DNA from 2 places in the Enterococcus sp. AMC1251 genome. Region 2 is predicted to be linked to the other one. Evidence: a T-box and tRNA genes for the amino acid it is inferred to sense, from the RefSeq annotation. Region 2 holds a T-box; the other holds one or more tRNA genes.
What was found. The T-box of region 2 lies ahead of argS (arginine--tRNA ligase). A T-box ahead of a tRNA ligase gene usually reads a tRNA of that ligase, here a tRNA-Arg.
Positions count from the first base shown of each region.

Region 1 (11,902 bases), 1.3 Mb from region 2:
TCTTGCCCCTTGTTGTTTTTGGCATACAAAATACAGCGCGCGACGATGCAGCAAAACAAGCAGTCTTAAAAGTAGACGGCGAAGTTATCAAAGTCTTTGATTTAAAAGAAGATGGTCCCACTTATACATACAAATATGAAGCAGCTGATGGCGATTATAACCTAATTGAAATTAGTGGCGACAAAATCCGTATGGTTGAAACGAATTGCGGAGATCAAATTTGCGTACAGCGAGGATGGATATCTAAAGCAGGTGAAACACCGATTGCCTGTTTACCCCATAATTTATTCATCACAGTTGTAGCTTCTGACGGGAGTGAGGATGGCAGTTTGATTTACTAAACAGTGCCAGTATATATATGAGCAAATTACAGAAAAACATCTACATTTCCATGTTAGTTGCCCAAGGTGTAATCATCGGTTTAATTGAAAGTATGATTCCTTATCCCTTTGCTTTTGCTCCAGGTGCAAAATTAGGATTAGCTAACTTGATTACGATTATTGCCATTTTTACCATGCGAAAAAGAGACAGTTTCTTTTTAGTCTGTATGCGTCTGATTTTGACCACCTTGCTTGGTGGAACGATTTCCACCTTCTTTTACAGCGCTAGTGGCGCTTTGCTTAGTTATTTGGGCATGCTACTGATCATGCAGTTAGGTCCAAAACGTGTTAGTATTATCGGAATCAGTGCAGCAGGTGGATTTTTACATAATGTTGGACAACTTTTGACCACTTGTTTCTTTGCTGAGTCATGGGCTCCTATGCTGTATCTACCATTTCTTTCATTTATGGGCTTATTATCCGGGATTGCTATAGGAATTGCAGCTAACTACTTACTACGCCATGTTCAAACCTTACGCCAATTTCAGTTAAGTTATGAATCAACAACCAAGCATAAATGGAGTCAATATCTCCAGTAATACCTTGGTTTGATCGAGTACAATCAAAGGAGTCATTTTATGAACATTCATCCCATGTGGAAAAAACATCCTGAACTAGCAAAGGATTTAAACAGTACACTAAAACTAATGGAAAATAGTGTTACCTTAAAAAATAAAGAGGTTGAAAATGCTATACTATCTATGATCCATTCTGGAGGCAAGTTATTGAGACCCGCTTACCAGCTTCTATTTTCACAATTTGGAGAAGGTAGGGATCCTAAAAAAGCAGTTGCTTTAGCTGCTGCTATTGAATTATTGCACACTGCTACCTTGATTCATGACGATATCGTAGATAACGCGGACATCAGACGTAGTTTACCAACGATTCGTTCTCAGTTTGGTAATAGCACAGCAGTTTATGCTGGTGATTATTTGTTTGTGAGTTGTTTTAAACTTTTAGCAGACTATTCCTCTTCTTTAAACAGTATCCAACTAAATTCTAGAAGTATGGAAAAAATATTGAGCGGTGAGTTGGGACAAATGGATAACCGTTATAATCTTGATATGACAATTGATCAATATCTCGAAAATATTTCTGGTAAAACAGCTGAACTGTTTTCATTAAGTTGCTTTGTCGGCGCTTATGAAAGTGGGTCAACTGAACGATTTGCTAAAAAATGCGGGAAAATCGGAGAAAATATTGGACTTGCTTTTCAAATTATTGATGATATTTTAGACTATACACAAAGTCCTGAACAAATTGGTAAACCCGTACTAGAAGATGTCCGTCAAGGGATCTATTCGCTACCACTTTTATATGCTTTAGAGGAAGGTCGTGAAACGTTACTTCCTTACCTTGAAAAAGGTGAAACGTTGACTGATACTGAGACCAACAAAATCTTTGAACTTGTTCATTCATTTGGCGGTGTTGTTAAAGCTCAGAAACTCGCAGAAAAATATACACAACGAGCATTAAAAAGCATTAATAAGTTGCCTGAAACATCCATTGATGCTAAAAATGAATTATTAACAATCACACAAGCGATTCTTGCGCGAACAAATTAAAAACAAAAAAAAAGCCTATTCTTGAAATTTCTAAAACCATTCAATACTTATAACAGGTGCGTATTGTGTGGTTTTTAATCTAATTGGCTAGAAGCAAATAGATGTAGTTAGTTACCTACTCATTGCTTGCACCTATATGACTTTTTATTTTCGTTTCCACCACCTGAGCGTTATATCTGCACTCACTGTTGTCGGATAGTCGATTACTTTCTTTTTTCCATTCTTCAACATAAATTTTACCCGATAATATGTTCCTCCTCTCCAATATTTCTTTGTGCCAAACCGTTTACAAGATGCCAATTCGTCTCTTTTTATAACGATATCTGGTAAAAAAATCATAAATTGTTCACTACATCGCGCTTGAAGATGCCACATCGCCTCTTTATCAGAGCACTCACTTTTTAGTAATCTATGTAATTCCTGCTGCTGTTCCTTGGAACTCTCACGAAGGTACTTATTGATTTGATAACATGTTTTTACAAGCGGCAAAACCATTGCTATTCCCAAAACTATAGTTGGTACTGCGAATACCAATAAAAGAGAAACTAGTATATCTTCTACTGTGATATGAGGCAGTTTAAATCCATTAAAAATAGAAATTATAACTAAACCTACTATCATAAAAACCATAGCTGTTGTACTAAGAAAAAAAAATTTTTACCTACTTTATTAATATAGCTACTTATAAAATTCATACCGAACTATTACCCCTAATATTATTTGTCTGTATAGATAAAGGTTACTGAAATACTTAACTATGAAGGATAAGACAAACTAAAAAAAGTTCATCTCATCCTAATTTTTTATCTCATCGTCACAAATTCTTCTGAACCGGTTGGATGAATGGCGACTGTATTATCAAAATCTTTTTTCGTAGCTCCCATCTTAATAGCGACTGCAAAACCTTGCAGCATCTCATCTACGCCAAGACCAATACCATGTAGTCCAACAATTTTTTCCTCTTCACCAACACACACTAATTTCATGTCGCATTTTTGACGATACTCTCCTAATGCAAAATACATTGGAGTAAACGTTGATTGGTAGACTTTGATATTCTCATCACCATATTTTTCTTCTGCTTCTATTTCAGTCAAACCAACTGTCGCAATCGGTGGGTGAGTAAAGACAACAGTCGGAATCGTTTCATAGTCTAAATATTCATTTTCTTGCCCATTGAATAAACGTTCCGAAAGCCTTCTTCCTGCTGCAATCGCAACAGGTGTTAAATCAATTTTACCAATTACATCCCCAACAGCATATACGCCAGATTGCGTTGTATTTTGAAATTTGTCGACTTTTACGTAGCCTTTTTCTGTTAGCTCAATATGAGTATTCTCTAACCCTAAAGTATCTGTATTCGGTTGACGGCCAGTTCCAAAAACAATACTGTCCGCTGTGATCTTAGTTCCATTTTCAAAAGTAATCATCAATTCTCCAGAATCAAACTTCTCAATCGAACGAGGCGTTGAATGAGGATAAATATGCATACCATCTTCACTATAATGCTCAACCACTTTTTCAGAAAGCATTTCATCAAATTCTCGTAATGGGCGTTCTTTTCTAAATGCCCAATGCGTTTCAGCGCCTAATCCGTGGATTGTTCCAGCAAGTTCAGCGGCTATATAACCTGCACCAACAAATACAACGCGCTTCGGCAATTCATCTAAAGCAAAAAAGCCATTAGAATCTATCGCATATTCTTCACCAGGAATACCCAACTTTTTAGGACGTCCACCAGTCGCAATCAAAATATGAGGTGCTGTATACATTTCTCCACCTGCTTCGATTGTATGATCATCAACAAACGTTGCATATTCAGATAAAACGTCTACTTTGTTACTATCTAATCCACGATGATACGCTGCGTGTAAGTTATCAATGTATGCTTCACGATTTTGAACGAGTTTCTTGAAGCTAAATGCTTTTACATCTACATCAAATCCATATCCTTCTGTGTCTCGTTTCATCATTTCCATCATTGAACTTGCTTGCCACATCACTTTTTTTGGTACACAGCCAACATTGACACACGTTCCACCAATATCTGCAGCTTCAATCAATAAAACCTTAGCTCCATGCATACCTGCACGATTAGCAGAAGCAATTCCACCGCTGCCTCCGCCGATTACGATGTAATCATATTGTTTTGACATTGTTATTTATCCTCCTTATTTTATGAACTTTACTTTGCTATGAAAGGGATAAGCTACGACAGCCAATCCCTCATTCATATTACTTATTTCTTCTTACGAATCATATCCCCAACCGCTACTGGTTCTTCTACCGGCATTGTTAAAATCATCATTGGATTTGGTGCTCGATCGATTGACTCGCCTTCTTCATTATACATAACTTCTACTGTTTGATGGAAGTGATTGAACCCAGGACCATAAAATTCAATTTCATCGCCTACACTAAAATGATTTCTTTGACGAATTGTTGCGACTTTTGTTTTAGAATCATATGCCATCACTTCCCCGATAAATTTATATTGAGGGATCTTGCGGCGTTCTCCGAATAATTGTTCTTCGTCGGTCGGCACATGATAGTAAAAACCCGTTGAAAGTTCTCTTTGTGCCACTTTCCAGAGTTCATCGATCCATTCTTGTTTGCATTCATAATTTTCAGGATCTTCCATATACGTATCAACAGCTTTTTTATACACATTCGCCACAGTTGAAACGTAGTGAATTGATTTCATTCGTCCCTCGATTTTAAAACTATCGACACCATTTTGGATCAATTCAGGAATATGCTGGATCATCGCCATATCAACCGCACTCATTGAAAACTCTTCTTCAACTTCACCTTTGTCTGTTAAGCTTGTACGTTCAGCGCCAAAAGGCATATCATAAAGCTCATATTTCCAACGGCAAGATTGTGAACAACCTCCGCGATTAGCGTCACGCATCGACATATGATTCGACAACGTACATCTACCTGAATAAGAAATACACATTGCACCATGAATAAACGCTTCGATCTCAACATCCGTATTTTTACGGATTTCTGCTACTTCATCCATCGATACTTCCCGCGCTAAAACAACACGTTCTAATCCTTCGTTTTTCCAAAACTCTAATGTTTCATAATTGGTCGCTGAAGCTTGTGTAGATAAATGGATCGGCAAGCCAGGTGCTTCTGCTGCACAAATTTCAATCAAGGCTGGATCAGAAACGATTACGGCTGAAATACCAATATCACGAATTTCCCTAAAAAAGTCTCCTGCTCCTTCTTGATTCCCTTCATGCGTGACCATATTTGCTGCCACGTATACTTTTGCCCCATGTTCGTTAGCAAATGCTACACCTTCGATCATATCTTCTTTTGTGAAATTCCCTGCACGACTGCGCAAACCATAAGCATTTCCGCCAATGTATACCGCATCTGCTCCATAATGAATGGCTGTTTTTAGTTTTTCTAGCGTCCCTGCTGGTGCTAAGACCTCAGGACGCTTCAATGTTCGTTCGTTTGTCATGTGTTTTTTCTCCTTATTTTATCTCGTCTGGATCTAAATCAAAGAATCCGATATCTAAACCACGGTTTTCTGGATGTAAAGCTTCGATTTGATCAATTGCTTTTTGTGCCTGCTCACTCGACCAAAGACCTGTTTTGATTTTTTCTTTTGCATCTACAAATTGTTTGGCTACTTTTACAAAATTTTCACCTGGCGCATAGATCCCATCTAGTTTCCACTTTGTGTAATTATGCTCATGAAGTTTGTCCAGTTCACCAATTAAATTTACATCATTATCCGCAAAAATATGCGTGCCGTGGCTGTCTTCATAAATCGAATAGTGTGTCTCTTCTTTTTTAGGTTCTGATATAAACAAACCACGCTCTTTGCCTGCTGACTCATCATTTTTAGTGAAATTATAGTAGTTTTGCAGCAAAGGGCGCTTTGATTGATGAATGCATGTGGCGCCATACACAAGAACTTCAGCTGGAACCATCAAGTTTTCCTTCATCGCTTTCATTTCTTCAAAAGGAACTTCACGCGCCAATACTGCACCCGTTGCTCCACGTTTGGCCCAAAAATTGATTTGGCGAGAGCTAGTCACTAAGGTTTCGCCATCGTAAATATAGGGAATATCGATTCCATCACGTTGCATTACAAATACAACTCCTGGATCACCAACTGTTACTTGATCTACTTGAATTTCTTGTAAAAAAGCCAAATATTCCGGAACCTTTTTCATTTTTTCAGGATGCATGATACCATTCAATGCAATCGTTACTTTTTTATCGACCTCGTGCGCTTTTTCGGTAATAGTTCGCTGTTCTTCACGAGAAAATGACGTCGGCAAACGTAATCCAAACATCTCTTCTCCAATGTATAATGTGTCTACTCCTACTGCTAACAATGCCTCTGCTTGTTCAATCGACTCAGCAGTCGCAATAAGTTCAATCATTTTATATCCTCCTTTGAAAGCTGAGCAGGCTGTTCAGTCCTCGAATAATTAATATATCTTGTAGCTTTTTCTATAGTCTTCTAACAACTGTTTTATAGTAGCATAGGTTCACAAACTTTCCAATAGTCTCTCTATATTTTAACGTTCATTTTTCACAAAATAAATAACTTTATTCTAGTTTTACTAAAGTAAAAAAGCTGTACAAAACAGATTCGTTTTGCACAGCGAATTATTGATTTTTTTGATTAAATTGTTTGTAATACTTGTTCAGGTTTAGGCGACTTAACAGTCAACGTTATTTTGCCTTTACTTGCACCGATCGTTACTTTATCACCCAGATGGATTTGACCAGAAAGTAATGCCTCGCTTAAACGATCCTCGACCTCTTTTTGTAATGCTCGACGAATTGGTCGTGCACCATACTCTGGATCAAACCCAACTTTTCCAATCACTTCAATGGCTGCTGCTGTGATCTTCACATTGACATCTTGCGCTCTCAAACGCTTAACGATAGATTTGCTCATGATTTTCACGATTTCGTGGATTTCTTCTTGATCCAATGAACGGAAGACAACTGTTTCATCCACACGGTTCAAGAATTCTGGACGGAATGCTTTTTTCAATTCTTCCATGATTCGTTTTTGCATCGCATCGTAGTCTTTTGTCAGATCTTTTACATTAAAACCGACATTTTTTTCTTCACGAATCGCTGTTGCCCCAATATTTGACGTCATGATCAAAATTGTATTTCTAAAGTCCACTTTACGCCCTTTAGAATCAGTTAAATGACCATCATCCAGTACTTGTAACAGAATATTGAAGACATCTGGATGAGCTTTTTCTACTTCATCCAATAAAATGACAGAATATGGTTTTTGACGGATTTTTTCAGTTAACTGTCCGCCTTCTTCATAACCCACATATCCTGGAGGAGAACCAATCAAACGGCTCGTGCTATATTTTTCCATAAATTCAGACATATCCACACGAACAAGGGCGTCCTCACTACCAAACATTGTTTCAGCTAATGCTTTTGCAAGCTCTGTTTTACCTACACCTGTTGGGCCTAAGAACATGAATGATCCAATGGGTCTATCTGGATCTTTTAACCCGCTACGAGCTCTACGAATCGCACGTGACACGGCTTGAACAGCTTCCTCTTGACCAACTACGCGATGATGTAGAATACTTTCTAATTCAAGCAAACGTTCACTTTCCTTTTTCTCTAACTGTTGTAACGGCACGCCAGTCCATTGTGAGACAACATTCGCAACATCTTGCTCCGTCACTTGATTCGCATAGCCGGAAGCTTCTTTTTGTTCTAATAATAGAATGTTTTCTAATTTACGTGCTAGTTTTTTTTCTTTTTGGCGTAGTCTTGCTGCACTTTCAAAAGACTGTGATTGAATCGCTTCTTCTTTTTCTTGAACTAAACGAGCGATTTCCACGCGTAAATTATTGATTTCAGAGGGTTCATCTGCCAAATCTAAACGAACTTTAGCCGAAGACTCATCCATCAGATCGATTGCTTTGTCTGGTAATTGGCGAGAATTAATGTATCGTACAGATAATTGAACTGCCGCATGTAGCGCATCATCTGTGATTTCCACACCGTGATGTTCTTCATAACGAGAGCGTAAACCCTTTAGAATTTCTTCTGCTTCTTCCGGCGTTGGCTCATCGACTTGCACACGAGCAAAACGACGTTCTAATGCTGAATCTTTTTCGATATATTTTTGGTATTCATCTAGTGTTGTTGCACCGATCGTTTGCAATTCTCCTCTTGCAAGGGCTGGTTTTAAAATATTCGATGCATCGATCGCACCTTCAGCACCACCTGCACCAATTAAGGTATGCAATTCATCAATAAATAAAATCACTTCGCCATCTTGATAAATTTCATCGATTACTTTTTTTAGTCGATCTTCAAATTCACCGCGATACTTGGTACCGGCAACTAAGGCACCCATATCCAACATCATTAAGCGTTTTTCCAACATATCCTCAGGAACTTCAGCGTTCACAATTTTTTGAGCTAGTCCTTCAGCAATGGCAGTCTTACCAACACCAGGTTCACCAACTAAAACAGGATTGTTCTTCGTACGACGACTTAGAATTTGGATTAATCGTCTAACCTCTTGCGAACGCCCGACTACAGGATCTAAATCATTTTCACGCGCTAATTTTGTTAAATCACGCGCTAATGAATCCAAGGTTGGTGTTCCTTTTGGCGCAGCTTTTTGAGCTTGATTATTACGACGACGCCCTACATTCCCACTCATTTGTGGATCAGTAATGCCTATTTTCTTCATCAATAACTGACGCATCTTAGACAAACTTAACCCTAAATTTAATAAAATACGTGCAGCCAATATATCTTCATCTCTTAATAAACCAAGTAGGATATGTTCTGTTCCAATATTTGGCGCGCCTAAACGTTTCGCTTCATCGCCTGCATAAGCAAAAATTTGTTTTGCACGAGGAGAATAAGGTAAATAGGCACCTTTAGGATATCCTTTAACGGTTCCATAGCCAGTTACGTGCTCTATTTCTTCACGAATATCATTTTTATCAACGTCCAACTGACGCAATGATTTCCCTGCAATTCCATTCGGTTCTAAGACTAGTGCTAATAATAAATGTTCAGACCCCACAGATTGATGTCTAAAATATTTTGCTTCTTCTTGTGCAATAGCTAATACCGCCTTGGCACTTTCTGTAAATAATTCGTCCATACTATCATTCCTCCTCGTAACTCAAACGTTCTAAAAATGAATGCATTAATTGAGCACGTAAATAATCTTCATTTGAGCCCGCTTTGCCTAAAACTGTTTTTCCAAGAACAGACAACATCAGATTTCCTTCTCTTTTGGTAATAACTTCTTCTTCATACAACTTTTGCACAAAAATTAGTGCATCTTTTTCCGAAAGTTCACTCCCAGTAAATTGGGCTATTTGCTTTAGTAGTTGATCACTATCAGAAATTTGTACTTTAGCGATCCTAATATATCCACCACCACCACGTTTACTTTCAACAGAATAGCCTCGTTGAATCGTAAAGCGTGTATTGATAACATAATTAATCTGGGAGGGAACACAATTGAATAAGTGAGCCATCTCGGCTCTACGAATCTCAATTTTACTGCTTTCTTCAAGAATTTTTTTTAAATATGCCTCTATTAAATCCGAAGTATTTTGATTACTCATCACACTCATCCTTTTCCCTTGACTAATACTGACCTTAATTATACATAATTTCAAGTGTTTAATAAAGAAGAATGCCCGAATTGATAAGAAAAGGTAAATACATTGAACTAGCTAATTATTCAAATGAACAAAAAAGAACAGAGTAATCACTCTGTTCTTTAAATCGGGAAGACAGGATTCGAACCTGCGACCCCTTGGTCCCAAACCAAGTGCTCTACCAAGCTGAGCTACTTCCCGTAGCTAAATAATAAAAAAAAGACTAAACGCTTAAAAGGAACTAATACTCACTACCTTCTAAATCGCAGTCAAACATTTCAACTATGCACCCAAAGGGAGTCGAACCCCTAACCTCTTGATTCGTAGTCAAGCACTCTATCCAGTTGAGCTATGGGTGCTTTATACTTTTCAACCCCTATTCTGTCAATTTCACAATTGCCATTCATAGTGTTTCAAAGCAATGCCGAGGACCGGAATCGAACCGGTACGGTGATCACTCACCGCAGGATTTTAAGTCCTGTGCGTCTGCCAGTTCCGCCACCCCGGCGTTTTGAAAAGGCTAAGCGGAAAACGGGGTTCGAACCCGCGACCCCCACCTTGGCAAGGTGGTGCTCTACCACTGAGCTATTTCCGCAGTTTGGATGCCGGCTAAAGGATTTGAACCCTCGACCCTCTGATTACAAATCAGATGCTCTACCAACTGAGCTAAGCCGGCGTTATAATCGCCTAGTAATAAAACGAGACTAAAGATGCGGGTGAAGGGACTTGAACCCCCACGCCGTAAGGCGCTAGATCCTAAATCTAGTGCGTCTGCCAATTCCGCCACACCCGCAAAATATTTCTATGAGCCGTGCAGGGCTCGAACCTGCGACCCTCTGATTAAAAGTCAGATGCTCTACCAACTGAGCTAACGGCTCAAAAAATGGAGGTTGACGGGATCGAACCGCCGACCCCCTGCTTGTAAGGCAGGTGCTCTCCCAGCTGAGCTAAACCTCCAAGACAACACTTTAGCGTGGCGACGTCCTACTCTCACAAAGGGAAACCCTTCACTACAATCGGCGCTAAGAAGCTTAACTTCTGTGTTCGGCATGGGAACAGGTGTATCCTTCTCGCTATCGCCACCACACTGGGTGTTGTTGCTATTTAATTGAGTGCTTTTTATTCACTCAAAACTGGATTGAAGTAGTAATCAAACAGCCCGAAATACTTTTTTATTTCGTTTCTTTGGTTAAGTCCTCGACCGATTAGTATTGGTCCGCTCCGTACATCACTGCACTTCCACTTCCAACCTATCTACCTGATCATCTCTCAGGGGTCTTACTTTCTTAAAGAAATGGGAAATCTCATCTTGAGGTGGGCTTCACACTTAGATGCTTTCAGCGTTTATCCCTTCCCTACATAGCTACCCAGCAATGCCCTTGGCAGAACAACTGGTACACCAGCGGTAAGTCCATCCCGGTCCTCTCGTACTAAGGACAGCTCCTCTCAAATTTCCAACGCCCGCGACGGATAGGGACCGAACTGTCTCACGACGTTCTGAACCCAGCTCGCGTGCCGCTTTAATGGGCGAACAGCCCAACCCTTGGGACCGACTACAGCCCCAGGATGCGACGAGCCGACATCGAGGTGCCAAACCTCCCCGTCGATGTGGACTCTTGGGGGAGATAAGCCTGTTATCCCCAGGGTAGCTTTTATCCGTTGAGCGATGGCCCTTCCATGCGGAACCACCGGATCACTAAGCCCGACTTTCGTCCCTGCTCGACTTGTAAGTCTCGCAGTCAAGCTCCCTTCTGCCTTTACACTCTGCGAATGATTTCCAACCATTCTGAGGGAACCTTTGGGCGCCTCCGTTACTCTTTAGGAGGCGACCGCCCCAGTCAAACTGCCCACCTGACACTGTCTCCCACCACGATAAGTGGTGCGGGTTAGAGGGTTCATAACACAAGGGTAGTATCCCACCAGCGCCTCCACCGAAACTAGCGTTCCGGGTTCATCGGCTCCTACCTATCCTGTACATGTGGTACAAACACTCAATATCAAGCTACAGTAAAGCTCCATGGGGTCTTTCCGTCCTGTCGCGGGTAACCTGCATCTTCACAGGTACTAAAATTTCACCGAGTCTCTCGTTGAGACAGTGCCCAAATCGTTACGCCTTTCGTGCGGGTCGGAACTTACCCGACAAGGAATTTCGCTACCTTAGGACCGTTATAGTTACGGCCGCCGTTTACTGGGGCTTCAATTCTGAGCTTCGCCGAAGCTAACCCATCCTCTTAACCTTCCAGCACCGGGCAGGCGTCAGCCCCTATACTTCATCTTTCGATTTTGCAGAGACCTGTGT
Region 1 is NZ_CM177098.1:3,421,474-3,433,375, forward strand. It holds gene AC4BBR_RS16170 (NusG domain II-containing protein) at 1-341, shown strand, start outside; gene AC4BBR_RS16175 (Gx transporter family protein) at 359-919, shown strand; gene AC4BBR_RS16180 (polyprenyl synthetase family protein) at 959-1,945, shown strand; gene AC4BBR_RS16185 (hypothetical protein) at 2,090-2,566, opposite strand; gene gor (glutathione-disulfide reductase) at 2,749-4,101, opposite strand; gene AC4BBR_RS16195 (peptidase U32 family protein) at 4,185-5,426, opposite strand; gene AC4BBR_RS16200 (peptidase U32 family protein) at 5,440-6,360, opposite strand; gene AC4BBR_RS16205 (ATP-dependent Clp protease ATP-binding subunit) at 6,606-9,095, opposite strand; gene AC4BBR_RS16210 (CtsR family transcriptional regulator) at 9,100-9,567, opposite strand; tRNA gene AC4BBR_RS16215 (tRNA-Pro) at 9,731-9,804, opposite strand; tRNA gene AC4BBR_RS16220 (tRNA-Arg) at 9,889-9,962, opposite strand; tRNA gene AC4BBR_RS16225 (tRNA-Leu) at 10,026-10,111, opposite strand; tRNA gene AC4BBR_RS16230 (tRNA-Gly) at 10,127-10,198, opposite strand; tRNA gene AC4BBR_RS16235 (tRNA-Thr) at 10,207-10,279, opposite strand; tRNA gene AC4BBR_RS16240 (tRNA-Leu) at 10,315-10,396, opposite strand; tRNA gene AC4BBR_RS16245 (tRNA-Lys) at 10,409-10,481, opposite strand; tRNA gene AC4BBR_RS16250 (tRNA-Val) at 10,488-10,560, opposite strand; rRNA gene rrf (5S ribosomal RNA) at 10,575-10,690, opposite strand; rRNA gene AC4BBR_RS16260 (23S ribosomal RNA) at 10,789-11,902, opposite strand, start outside.
Region 1: it encodes a tRNA-Arg, which carries the amino acid that the T-box ahead of argS (arginine--tRNA ligase) is inferred to sense. The anticodon was not compared.

Region 2 (11,902 bases):
GTTACACCGTTAACAAATAAACGTGTATGATCATCCATCGATTCTTCCCACGTATCATACACTCTAAAATCACCTTGAATAACGATCCATTCTTCATTGATATATTCACGGGTCTCAAGATTAATCTTTTTTTGATCCCCATAAGCCTTGATTCCAAATAAATTATTATACTTTGATGCTAGAGTGCTCTGGCCCCAATTTGATTCTAAAATTCCTTGACCAATAATAATACTTGGTAAAACCCCATAAGAATCCTGCAACTCTTTAGCATGTGGACTGATTCTGTCAATAAACTGTTCTTTTGAAACTTGCTCTTTTTGTTGAGCAGACTCTTCTTGTGTTTTCGAACTGTCTGACAATACATTGATTGAAAAGATAAACGCTACACCCACGATCAACAAACCAGCAAAAAGCGCTGGCAAATTCGTTTTTCTCTTCTTTTTCTTTTTATACCTTGGACTATTCATACATTCCCTACTTTGTTTTGTATTCGTTCCTTTGCTAACTTTTGTTAGTTAGGGACAATGGCTGACTGATTATATCAGTTTTTTTCTAGACAATCAATCAACAGCTGTTGTAGTCGTAGTTTTCGTTTGTATTTCAGACGTGGTCGATGGAACAATTTCGCTTGTTGTTTTTGTCTCTTCACTGCTCATTTTTGTTTTTTCTTTCATTGCTGTATGGCCAAAAAAAACGAAAACCACAGCTCCTAATACTATAATAACGGATAAAATACCTAAAATTTGTTTCAAAAAAAAACTCCCTTACCTACTTATTCACCAACGTAAGTACCCATCAAATTTTCGTTTACCCAATCAAGTAGTTCTACTTTTGATCCTTTTAGCTGAGCTTGTATTGTAGCTGGTAAACGGAAAGTCACAATATCGTCAAATCCCCATTCACCGTAAGAAACTGTTACTTTTAAATCAATAAACGCTTGTTCTTCTTCACTGTTTACTTTTGACGGTATCAGCTCAGCAATTCCAGCTCCTGATTGCAGCCATTTTTTAGCGATTAATGTTTTTAATCGTTTGTATTCAGAAACGGCAATATTTCTTTTTTCCGGAAATAGAATCGTTTGACGTAATATTTTTTGTGTCAGCATCCACTCATAATCAGAAAATAAGTTTTTCACTTTTTGCATTTCTTCGCTCGTTAAATTGATTCGACCTTTTTTCCAATTAACCCAATTTTCTTTAGTGGTTTGGAGATGGTCTGTATAAAAGTGCTCTTCACTTTCAAATTGTTCTATAATTGCATCAATAAGAATATCTATATACATTTGGTGCATGACTCTCGCCTCCTCTATCTATTTTACTGAAAATAGCAAAAAAATGCATCTCTTTGAATCATTTATTTCAGCAATTTTAAGAAATTTTCAGCCTATTTCAGTTAATGATAGGACAATTTAGCACTTCTGTCCAAAATAATCCACCATTTTGAACTTTTCTTGTATAATAGGAATGTACAAATTTAGCGAAATAGAAAACTATTATTTATAAAATATATCAAGGAGGATTATTCATGAACTATTATAACTGGGGCATTGTCGGTCTTGGAGAAATTGCAACTAGTTTTGCTGAAAGTTTTCAACAAGAAAATAGCAAAATTTCAGCAGTTGCTTCTAGAACATTGGCTAAAGCTGAATCATTTGCTAAGGATCATAACATTCCTAAAGCATACGGTTCATTTGAAGAGATGTTAACTGATCAAACGATCGATATTATCTACATTGCTGTCCCTAATCGCCAGCATATCGCCCACATTTTACATGCTCTAACAGCTGGCAAACATGTTCTTTGTGAAAAAGCGATTACGATGAATAGTGAAGAACTAGCACAAGCCGTGAAATTGGCTGAAGAAAAAGGGTTGATATTAGCGGAAGCAATGACTATTTTCAACATGCCTTTATACCAAGAACTACGAAGTCAGATTGATTCTAAGCGTTTTGGCAAATTAAAGATGATTCAAGCGCCTTTTGGCAGTTACAAGGAACCTGATCCAACGAATCGCTTCTTTAATCCTGACTTAGCTGGTGGTGCACTTTTAGACATTGGAACGTATGCCGTATCATTTGCTCGCTGGTTCCTTACCTCTCAACCAAGAGTCATCGCATCCGTCATGCAGCCCTTCTCAACTGGCGTAGATGAACAATCAGCAACTATTCTGCAAAATGATGCACAAGAATTGGCTACAATTTCCTTAAGTTTTCAAGCAAAAATGCCCAAGCAAGGAATCGTTGCTTTTAAAGATGCCTACATTGTGATTGATGATTATCCGCGAGCAGATAAAGCAAAAATCTTCTTTAATGATGGTACTGTAGAAACAATTGTTTCCGGTGATAGTAATCAAGCATTGAACTATGAAATCAGCAATATGATTAAAATGATTGATGGAGAAAAAACAAATCGCTCGCTCTTTTTAACAAAAGATGTTATCGACCTTTTGGATCAAATGCAACAAAATTGGGCGAACTAAAAAAGCTGAGACAAAACATGCTGGTGTTGTGAGCCCTAAAAGTTAGACTTTTTTAGGAGTGGAGAAATCCGCTCTTTTTTATTGTTCAATTTTTTTCTATTACCAACTCCGTTGTCAAACGTTGTCGTTGTTCTCATAAAATGAAAAAAAGGGTTAACTTACTGAGCACTTTGGAAACGATTGTTCTCTCTGTATTTAACTGGACTACATCTAAGTTTTGATTTAATTCTCCGGAAATTATAGTATTCTATATATTTTTCAATAGATTGTTTTAGAGAATCAAAACTAGAAAAAATCTCTCCATGACACATTTCTTGTTTTAAAATACTGAAGAAATTCTCCATAGGAGAATTATCCAAGCAGTTCCCCTTTCGAGACATGCTCTGAAAAATATGATGCTCTTTCAATAAAAGGATCTAAGTAAAGTTTTTTAATGGATAAGGTTCCATTGGTTTGCTGTTCATAATATTTAAACTCTGTGGTATCTGTTGTTAATTTTTGATGGGGAATAGATGTGTAAAAACGGCGATGAATCAAATTTTTAGAGACGGTTCCTACTTTGCCTTTGTATGAACTGTATTTTCTGGACTTTTTAGTATATTTGATACACTTTAATCCTATCTTTTTCATCAAACGTTTAATTTTTTTATGATTAACAATAATTCCTTCTTCTCTATGAATCATATCAATTCGACGGTAACCAATACGTTCCTCATTCGCTTTAAATATTTTCCTGATTTTATCGATCGAACCGTTTTTGCCAGTACATGTATGTTGCTTTAGGAAAGCCAGTAGCTTCCAAAAGAATCGTTAATCTAAATTCTTTTCGGAGGGCGTGGATGATTCTGGATTCTCGTTCTTGAGTCGTTCCGGAATAGGCATCCCTAAAGCTCGGAGCTTTTTTAGGTTTCAGCCCATCAATTCCATGATTATTAAATTTTTTAATCCAGTGGCTGATTAATCCAGCATCTGAAAGATTAAATTTAATTGCCACGTCAAAGATGCCTAAACCACTCTGATAATAGTAGTTTAGTACATCTAACTTGAAATGTGTAGAGTATTCTTATTTGTTTTTTCTTCTTTCTAATCCGTTATATCCAAACTCTTTATACTGTTTTACTCATTTTCTTATATTTGTCTCAGATGTAACGCCAAATTTCTTGGCTAGAAAAGAAGTACCTCCTTCATTAGAAAGGTACGCTTGAACTACTTGGTATTTAAATCCAATATCATATTTTGCCATAGTAAAAACCCTTTAAGTTAGATTTTTGGTCTAACTTAAGGGGTTCACAACATGGTGCGGTTTTTGTCTCAGCTTTTTTACTGATCACATTTCATTCGGTGCATGTAAACCAAGTAAACGTAAATCCTCTTTAATAATCGTTGCCATCGCATAAACTAATGCTAAACGAGATTCTTTTTGCTCATCCTCAGCCAAAATTTTGACATGAGCATAATATTTATTAAATGCTTGAGCAACCTGAATCGCATGTTTGGCAATCACTGAAGGTTCATATTTATCCGCCGCTTGCATTACGACTTCTGGGAATTTTTGCAATAACTTAACCACTTCCCAGCTCTCTTTGTCGTCTAATGCATACTCTTTTGTCTCATCGATAGTGAAATCAGCTTTTCTTAAAATGCTCATAGCGCGTGCATGAGTGTATTGTACATAAGGACCAGTTTCACCTTCAAAACGGACTACTTCTTCTAAAACAAAGTCAAAGTTATTCAAGCGGTCATTTTTTAAGTCGTGGAAAATAACAGAGCCAATCCCAACTTGTCTAGCTACTTCTTCACGATCTGGTAAATCAGGATTTTTCTCCATAATTTGTTTGTTTGCTAACTCGACCGCTTCATTTAACACTTCTTCAAGTAAAACGATTTTCCCTTTACGTGTCGATAGTTTTTTACCCCCTTGTGTGATTAAACCAAACGGTATGTGGTGCATGTCTTTAGACCAGTCAAACCCAAGCTCATTTAAAACAGCTTTCAATTGTTTGAAATGATTGCTTTGCTCATTTCCGACAACATAAACTGATTTCGCAAAATCATAATTACGTTTACGGTAAACAGCGGCGGCTAGATCTCGAGTGATATAAAGCGTTGCGCCATCTGATTTTTTGATCAATGCTGGATTTAAGTCATAAGCAGATAAATCAACGATTTCAGCCCCTTGATTTTCTTGCAACAGGTGTTTTTCTTCAAGCATTGTTACGATCTCGTCCATTTTATCGTTATAGAAAGCTTCTCCATTGTACGAATCAAAAGAAACTTCCAGCATAGAATAAATTTTATCAAATTCTTTTAATGATTCTGTACGAAACCATTGCCATAATTCAGTGGCTTCTGCGTCGCCCTCTTCTAGCTTTTTAAACCACGCGCGAGCTTCTTCTTCTAATTCAGGTTGTGTTTCAGCCTCTTCATGAAACTGTACATACAAACGCAATAATTCAGTGATTGGGGCCGTTTTGACCGCTTGTTCTGAACCCCATTTTTTGTACCCCACAATCAATTTACCAAACTGTGTCCCCCAATCACCCAAATGATTGATGCGGATCGGCGTGTACCCGATTTTTTCAAGGATAAACGCAATAGAATTCCCAATTACCGTTGAACGCAGATGCCCCATTGAAATTGGTTTTGCAATATTAGGCGAAGACATATCGATTGTTACATTGCCTTTATTACCAATTGAGCTATCTCCGTAATGACCTTTTTCTTTGGCAATTTGACTAATCACTGTTTGACTGACCATTTTTTTATTCATGAAAAAGTTTAAGTAAGGTCCAACCACTTCGATTTTTTCAAAATCTATTCCAGCAATTTTTTCCGCTAAATCCGAAGCGATTTGTTGCGGCGCTTTGCGGTAAACTTTAGCTAATGAGAAAGCTGGAAAGGCGACATCTCCGTGATCGACAGATTTTGGATTTTCTAATAATTGTGTAACAGTTTCTAAAGATAGGTCTTCTTTTACCACTTCGTAAATAGCTTTTGCCACGATTTCTTTGTTGTTCATGGATATCCTCCTAATGTTGGGTTTTATTGTTTAATAGGAACTTGCTCGTTGATAATTGTTCAATATCTTTTAGCTTAGTTATTCTTGGTTTTGAGGAATTGGTACTATTGATTGGTTAAACTAAGGCGATTGGTGATCCACTAGTACGGTCACTTCTTTCTCTTCGTTCGCCAAGTACTGTTCATCATCTGCTCTGGCAAAACCAGTCGCAGTCTTTCAATTATTAATTCCTTCATTTTTAGATCTTGATGAGATCGAAACGCTGTATAGTGATTCACTAGTACGGTCACTTCTCTCTCTTCGTTCGCCAAGTACTGTTCATCATCTGCTCTGGCGGAGCCAGTCGCAGTGATTCACAGCAAAAAGTCCCTAGTGTTAAAAAAACACCAGAGACGAGATTTTCCCGCGGTACCACTCTAATTGTTCGTACTTTTAAAAGACAAACCCACTTAATCTATTAACGGTAGATAGCCGTCTGCTTATGCAGATTCTCCAAAGTGCGCTTCCTTCATTTAATTATTTTCGGCTTCCACCTGCCCGAAATCGCTTAGATAATAGGTAATGAAGTACTCTCTTTATCGCTGAATCATTATGAAACTGGGTTCATTATAGCAAATATTTTTCTCTATGCCTAGTCTTGTCTATCGATTTTTTACGTTTAAATCGTCATAAAGGACAGACTAGGATCTGCGTTTAAGTGATAATCTGCCAAATGCCCTTTTTCAGCTGCAACAAATGCCGCAGCACCAATCATTGCCGCATTATCTCCGCAAAGTCTAAGCGGTGGAACAACAAACGATACTCCTGGAAGTTCTTTGACAACTTCACCGCCTAAACGCTCACGCAACCCTTTATTAGCTGCAACACCGCCTGCCATCACTAATTGTTTGACTGGATATTCTTTACAAGCTCGAATCGTTTTATCCACTAGTACATCGATAACACTCGCTTGAAAACTTGCAGCCAAATCTTTCACTATCAATTCTTCATCACGTTGTTCCGCATTATGAACGGTATTAATGAATGCACTTTTCAATCCACTAAAACTAAAATCATAATTATCCTCTTTGATCATGGCTCGTGGAAAATCATACGTATCTTTCCCAAGATGAGCTAGTTCGTCGATTTCTTTGCCGCTTGGATAGGTTAAACCTAAAACTCTTCCGACTTTATCATACGCTTCACCAGCTGCATCATCTCTCGTTTCACCGATAATTTCAAATGAACCTGTTTCTTTCATGTAAACTAATTCCGTGTGACCACCGCTGACTAATAATGCCATCAAAGGAAATTGCAGTGGTTCCACAAAATGAGCTGCATAAATATGTCCCGCCATGTGATTGACTGGGATCAATGGCAAATCATGCGCCCATGCAAATGCTTTGGCAGCCGAGATACCGATTAACAAAGCCCCAACCAAACCAGGTCCGTATGTCACGCCAACGCCACTCAAATCACTTGGTTCTACACCTGCTTCAACTAAAGCATCATCAATACATAACGTGATTTCTTCCACATGATGTCGACTTGCAACTTCTGGTACAACACCACCAAAACGTTGATGACTCTTCACTTGAGAAGCTACGATATTGGATAAAATTTTAGCATCGTCTTCAATCACTGCAACGCTTGTTTCGTCACAACTACTTTCGATAGCCAGTATTAGTTTTCTTTCTTTAGTAAAAAAAGTCATTGCTTCACTTCCTTAATGTTTAAACACATAACAATCCCGTCTTCTTTAGGACGACTGTAATAATTTTCCCGACGATTGATTGAGTTGAATCCTATTTTTTTATATAATTTTTGCGCATTTACATTCGATTCTCGAACTTCTAAAAAAACCTGACAAACGCCTTGCTCGACAAATCGTCGATTCAATTGATCAATCAATTGACTGCCATAACCTTTTTGCTGAAACTCTTTATGAATCACAACATGGCTAATTTCAGCCTCATCTAAAACTAAATGATAGCTAATAAACCCAATCCAGCAGCCTTCTTTGATCAATACAAGATAATCACTCGTTTTTTGTGCTAAGTCCATGTTAAATTGTTCTACTGACCATGGCGAGCCGTGGTCATAGGACTGTTCGCAGATCGACCAAAGTTTTTCAGCAGGTTGTTGTGTCGGCAATTCTTCTTTTGAATAATACATCGCTTCACTCTTCTTTTAAATATAAAATCATTTCTAACGCATCTTCTTTATCCTCTGTATAGTAAGCCGGTTTTATAGTATTGGAGACAAATCCTAGTTTTCGATATACACTTTGCGCATGTTTATTACTGATTCGCACTTCTAAAGTGATTTTCTCAGCGTCATTTATTTTGGCAAACTGTTGCACTTCTCTAATCAAAGAACTGCCGATGCCGCTTCCTTGATTTTGAGTCAAAACAGCTACGTTTGTAATATGAGCATCTTTACCAAAAATGCGACAACCTATGAAACCAATTGTTTTTCCTTCCTTTTGGATAAGTAAATATAAATGTGGCTCAGAAGATTGAAGTTCAACCAAAAAAGCCGTTTTAGTCCAGGGAAGTTCTCCAGCATATACTTCTCTTTCAATTGAAAGTAAATCTTTGATATCATCCAATGTAATGCCACGAACAAAATACTCTTGCCCTGAAATTTCTATCGTTTTCTCGTCATAAGGACGGTTTTTAAAAAAAACACCTAAAATGCTATGGAAAAGATTAAATTTTTTCAACATAATTTTCTACCTCAGATGTATGTTCTTTTAACCAATTTTCTTCTGCTTCTACTCGTTTTAAATAGTTAGGTAAAAAGTGATGGATATCTACTTCGGGCTCAGCTACTCTGCCAAGCTCTGCTAATACTGCGCCGTTTGGTATTTGCCACTTGGAAATGTCACAAATTTCGGCATTAGGCAAAATCAATTCAATCTGTGAGCGAAATTTTTCAACATCTTCTCCGACAAAGTACAAATGATCAAATTCTTTCAACTGCTCCAACCACTCCTCCATCGCAATATGACGATCAGCAATAGTTGTTGTCAAAACACCATCGACATACTTGTAAGCCCCAGTATAGACATTATTTCTTCTTGCATCAAAAACCGGAACGATTGTCCTTTTTATCCTAACGCAATTTGCGGCCAAAGCTTTTAAACTAGACACGCCTACTAATTCTTTTTTTAATGTATAAGCAAGTGTTTTTGCCGTTGTGACACCTATTCTTAAGCCTGTATATGAACCTGGACCTTGAGCCACCACGATGCGGTCAAAATCATTGGGTGTCAATCCAAGATCTTTCACGAGTTGTGTGATTGCCGGCATCAAGGTTAAGCTATGGTTTCTTTTTACAGTAATTGTATATTCTCCTATTATCTTTTTCTCTTCACAAACAGCAACAGTCAATGTCTGATTTGAAGTATCAATCGCTAAAATCCGCACAAAAAATCCCTTTCTTTCATCTTGTAGTTGGTTAATTGTAGCATATTTTTGTTCATTCGTAAAAAAACGAGGCATAAAAACAAAGAGGGACAAAAACGCTCGTTGCGCTTGCCCTAGCTTTGATTACTACTTGATATTTGCCTCTAAATAATCAATCAACGATTTACTGATATTTGTGGCTGTGTCATTTTTTCTAGAATCTTCCACCATAATCATCGCTGAAAATTTATTGTTACTTCGATCCATTGCTAAAAGGAAACTATTTTCTTTTCCAAGAGTGTCTTGTTTTTCCTTGATTTCAGCGGTTCCTGTTTTTGCTGCTAATGAAAAATCCGGATTGTACATATTGTGGACATAACCTGTTTCATCTTCTACGCTACCAAGTAAATCTGTCACGATTGTATTTGCTGCATTCGAGCTGATCACATTTTCTTTTGTCTTTGTTTCCTTGTTCAGCTCGATTTTTGGATACACCAGTTTGCCTTCGTTTTGGAAGACCGTATACATTGCCGCTTGCTGAATAGGTGTCACCAACAACTGACCTTGACCATAACCTGTATCTGCCAGTAAAATTTCTGAGTTGAATGTATCTTCATTGGAAATTTGGGCTGGGTTCATCGGAATCGATAAATCTAATTTCTCACCAAAGATAAATTTTTCTAATCCTTTTCTAAATGTATCTTCTCCCATGCGCAATGTTTGCTGTGCAAAATAGATGTTATCAGAATTTACCAAAGCTGTCCTTAAATTTACAGGACTAGCTTCTTTCACACGTGTCACAAAGTAATCCCCCCAGGAAGCATCTTTTTGCCATTTTAAACCATTAATCGCAATTTCTTCGTCAGGCTTCAAAGTTCCCGCGTCCATGCCAATACCACCTGTGATTGTTTTAAACGTCGAACCTGGTGCGTAGCCTGTCGCAAATCTTGCAGTAAAAGGCAAATTATCATCGTTCGCATATCCATCATACTCTGTTTGGGAAATGCCATTTGCCATCTTATTTGGATCAAATGACGGAGAACTAGCAGCTGCTAACAAATCGCCTTTTTGTGGATCCATGATTACTGCACTACCTGGACGGTTATTAAAAATATTATATGACTGCGATTGCACATTTTTGTCAATCGTCAGTTGAATTTTTTCGCCGTCTTTTTTATCAACTTTTTGCAAGATACTTTTAGCGTTACCCTCTTGATCGGTAATCGTAATATTGCCGCCGTCCTGTCCCCGCAATTGCTTATCATACGCTTGCTCCAGTCCAACTTTCCCGATCACACCATTACTGCTTAGTGTTGGGTCTTTTTCAATATCTTCTGCCGTGATGGTACCAACATACCCAACTAATTGAGCTGCTGATTCTTTTAAAGGATAATAACGAATAATCGTATCTTGAGAAGCCGCTCCCTTTGGCAATGTTGAAATTGGGTCAAAGGAAATTGCTAATGGAACAAATGCATCTGGTTTCACCCACTCTTGTTTGAGCTTTTGTTCGATTTCATTTACGGAAACCTTAAATTGATCACTAAACGCTTTGATATTATCTGTTTTTTCTTGCCCTTCTCCAAGTTTCCCTGGTACAATCCCCACCTGATCAAAGGCTTGATTAACAGCTAAACCTTCCCCATTACGATCGACAATCTCCCCTCTGTTTGCCGCTTCAATACCGATAGAGATTTTATCCTGACCTGACATTTCCGGAAAAATCAAATTAGGCGCCCAATCGATTTTATAACTTTCCCCTTCTTTTTTGATCGTTGTTTTGTATGATAAATTATTTAACGTTCCTAAAGGAGTTGTCATATCCAATTTGTAGGTAAGTGTATATTGCCCTTCTTTTTTTTGTGTTACCTCAACCTCTTTACTTTTAATCCCTTCCGCTTGAATCCCTGAAAAAATTGTTTGGTATTTTTCTATGACTGTATTATTGTCATAGCCACTATCCTTTACGGAATTTTCGTTTAGAAGTTTCGTAAATTGTTCAAATTCTTGTTTTGAAAGGTGATTTAAAAAAGTCTTAGCAGATGTTTCTGCTTTATTTAGTTCTTGTGTTTTTCGCCATGAACTGTATGCGTAGCAGCCTCCCACTATAGCTACTACTAAAACTACACCACTAACTGCTAAAACCACTGTTTTGTTTGATCTTTTTTTAATTCTTCTTTCCATTTTTTAATCCCCCAATTCCTTGTTTCAATTCCCTATTATCTATTATACATTACTAGACAAAGTCGAAGGTAGAAAAAGGGAACATTTATCAAAAATATATAAAATTTGACTCATTCCACTTTATTTTAATCCTTTATTCTCGTTTAATAATTAGCCTTTAATGGTATTTTTCTTGCGTATACTTATGGTATACTATTCTTACTTATTACTTTTTTATCTAGCTATATAGGCTCTTTCAGCGTTTGCATTGAAACATGTCAAGAAATAAAACGAATTTATGAGTTGATCTTAACTGGTACAAGATGACTGAAAGTGTCGCAGCTTTTATTTGCTGTTTTAATGCTATTAAATAGTGCAGAACATTTTTAATATAGGCTAGCTACGCTTTTAAAATTAGGAGGTATTTCGGATGGGAATTATTAAAGCGGCAACAAGTGCTATCGGCGGTGGAATGGCTGATCAATGGATTGAGGTTATTGAGCCTGACAACATGGGCGACACAACAGTTATGACAAAAGGGGTTTTTGTTCGTAAAAATGATAAACGCGGATCAAATCGCAAAGGAACCGAAGATGTTTTAACAGATGGTTCTGTTATCCATGTTTATCCGAATATGATGATGATTTTAGTAGACGGCGGAAAAATAATTGACTATACCGCAGAAGAAGGATACTACACGGTTAAAAATGATTCAGCACCTTCAGCATTCAATGGTTCATTAAAAGATGCTATCTCCGAAACATTTGACCGTTTCAAATTTGGTGGTGTAACACCGCAAAAACAACAAGTATTTTATATAAACTTACAAGAAATCAAAGGCATCAAGTTTGGT
Region 2 is NZ_CM177098.1:2,164,512-2,176,413, forward strand. It holds gene AC4BBR_RS10235 (glycoside hydrolase family 73 protein) at 1-467, opposite strand, end outside; gene AC4BBR_RS10240 (hypothetical protein) at 561-752, opposite strand; gene AC4BBR_RS10245 (hypothetical protein) at 773-1,291, opposite strand; gene AC4BBR_RS10250 (Gfo/Idh/MocA family protein) at 1,525-2,478, shown strand; partial or broken gene AC4BBR_RS10255 (IS3 family transposase) at 2,637-2,885, opposite strand; partial or broken gene AC4BBR_RS10260 (IS3 family transposase) at 2,941-3,270, opposite strand; gene AC4BBR_RS10265 (helix-turn-helix domain-containing protein) at 3,218-3,472, opposite strand; gene AC4BBR_RS10270 (hypothetical protein) at 3,599-3,721, opposite strand; gene argS (arginine--tRNA ligase) at 3,806-5,497, opposite strand; T-box leader at 5,883-6,088, opposite strand; gene tsaD (tRNA (adenosine(37)-N6)-threonylcarbamoyltransferase complex transferase subunit TsaD) at 6,156-7,190, opposite strand; gene rimI (ribosomal protein S18-alanine N-acetyltransferase) at 7,187-7,651, opposite strand; gene rimI (ribosomal protein S18-alanine N-acetyltransferase) at 7,656-8,204, opposite strand; gene tsaB (tRNA (adenosine(37)-N6)-threonylcarbamoyltransferase complex dimerization subunit type 1 TsaB) at 8,188-8,907, opposite strand; gene pbp4 (penicillin-binding protein PBP4(5)) at 9,034-11,070, opposite strand; gene AC4BBR_RS10305 (SPFH domain-containing protein) at 11,480-11,902, shown strand, end outside.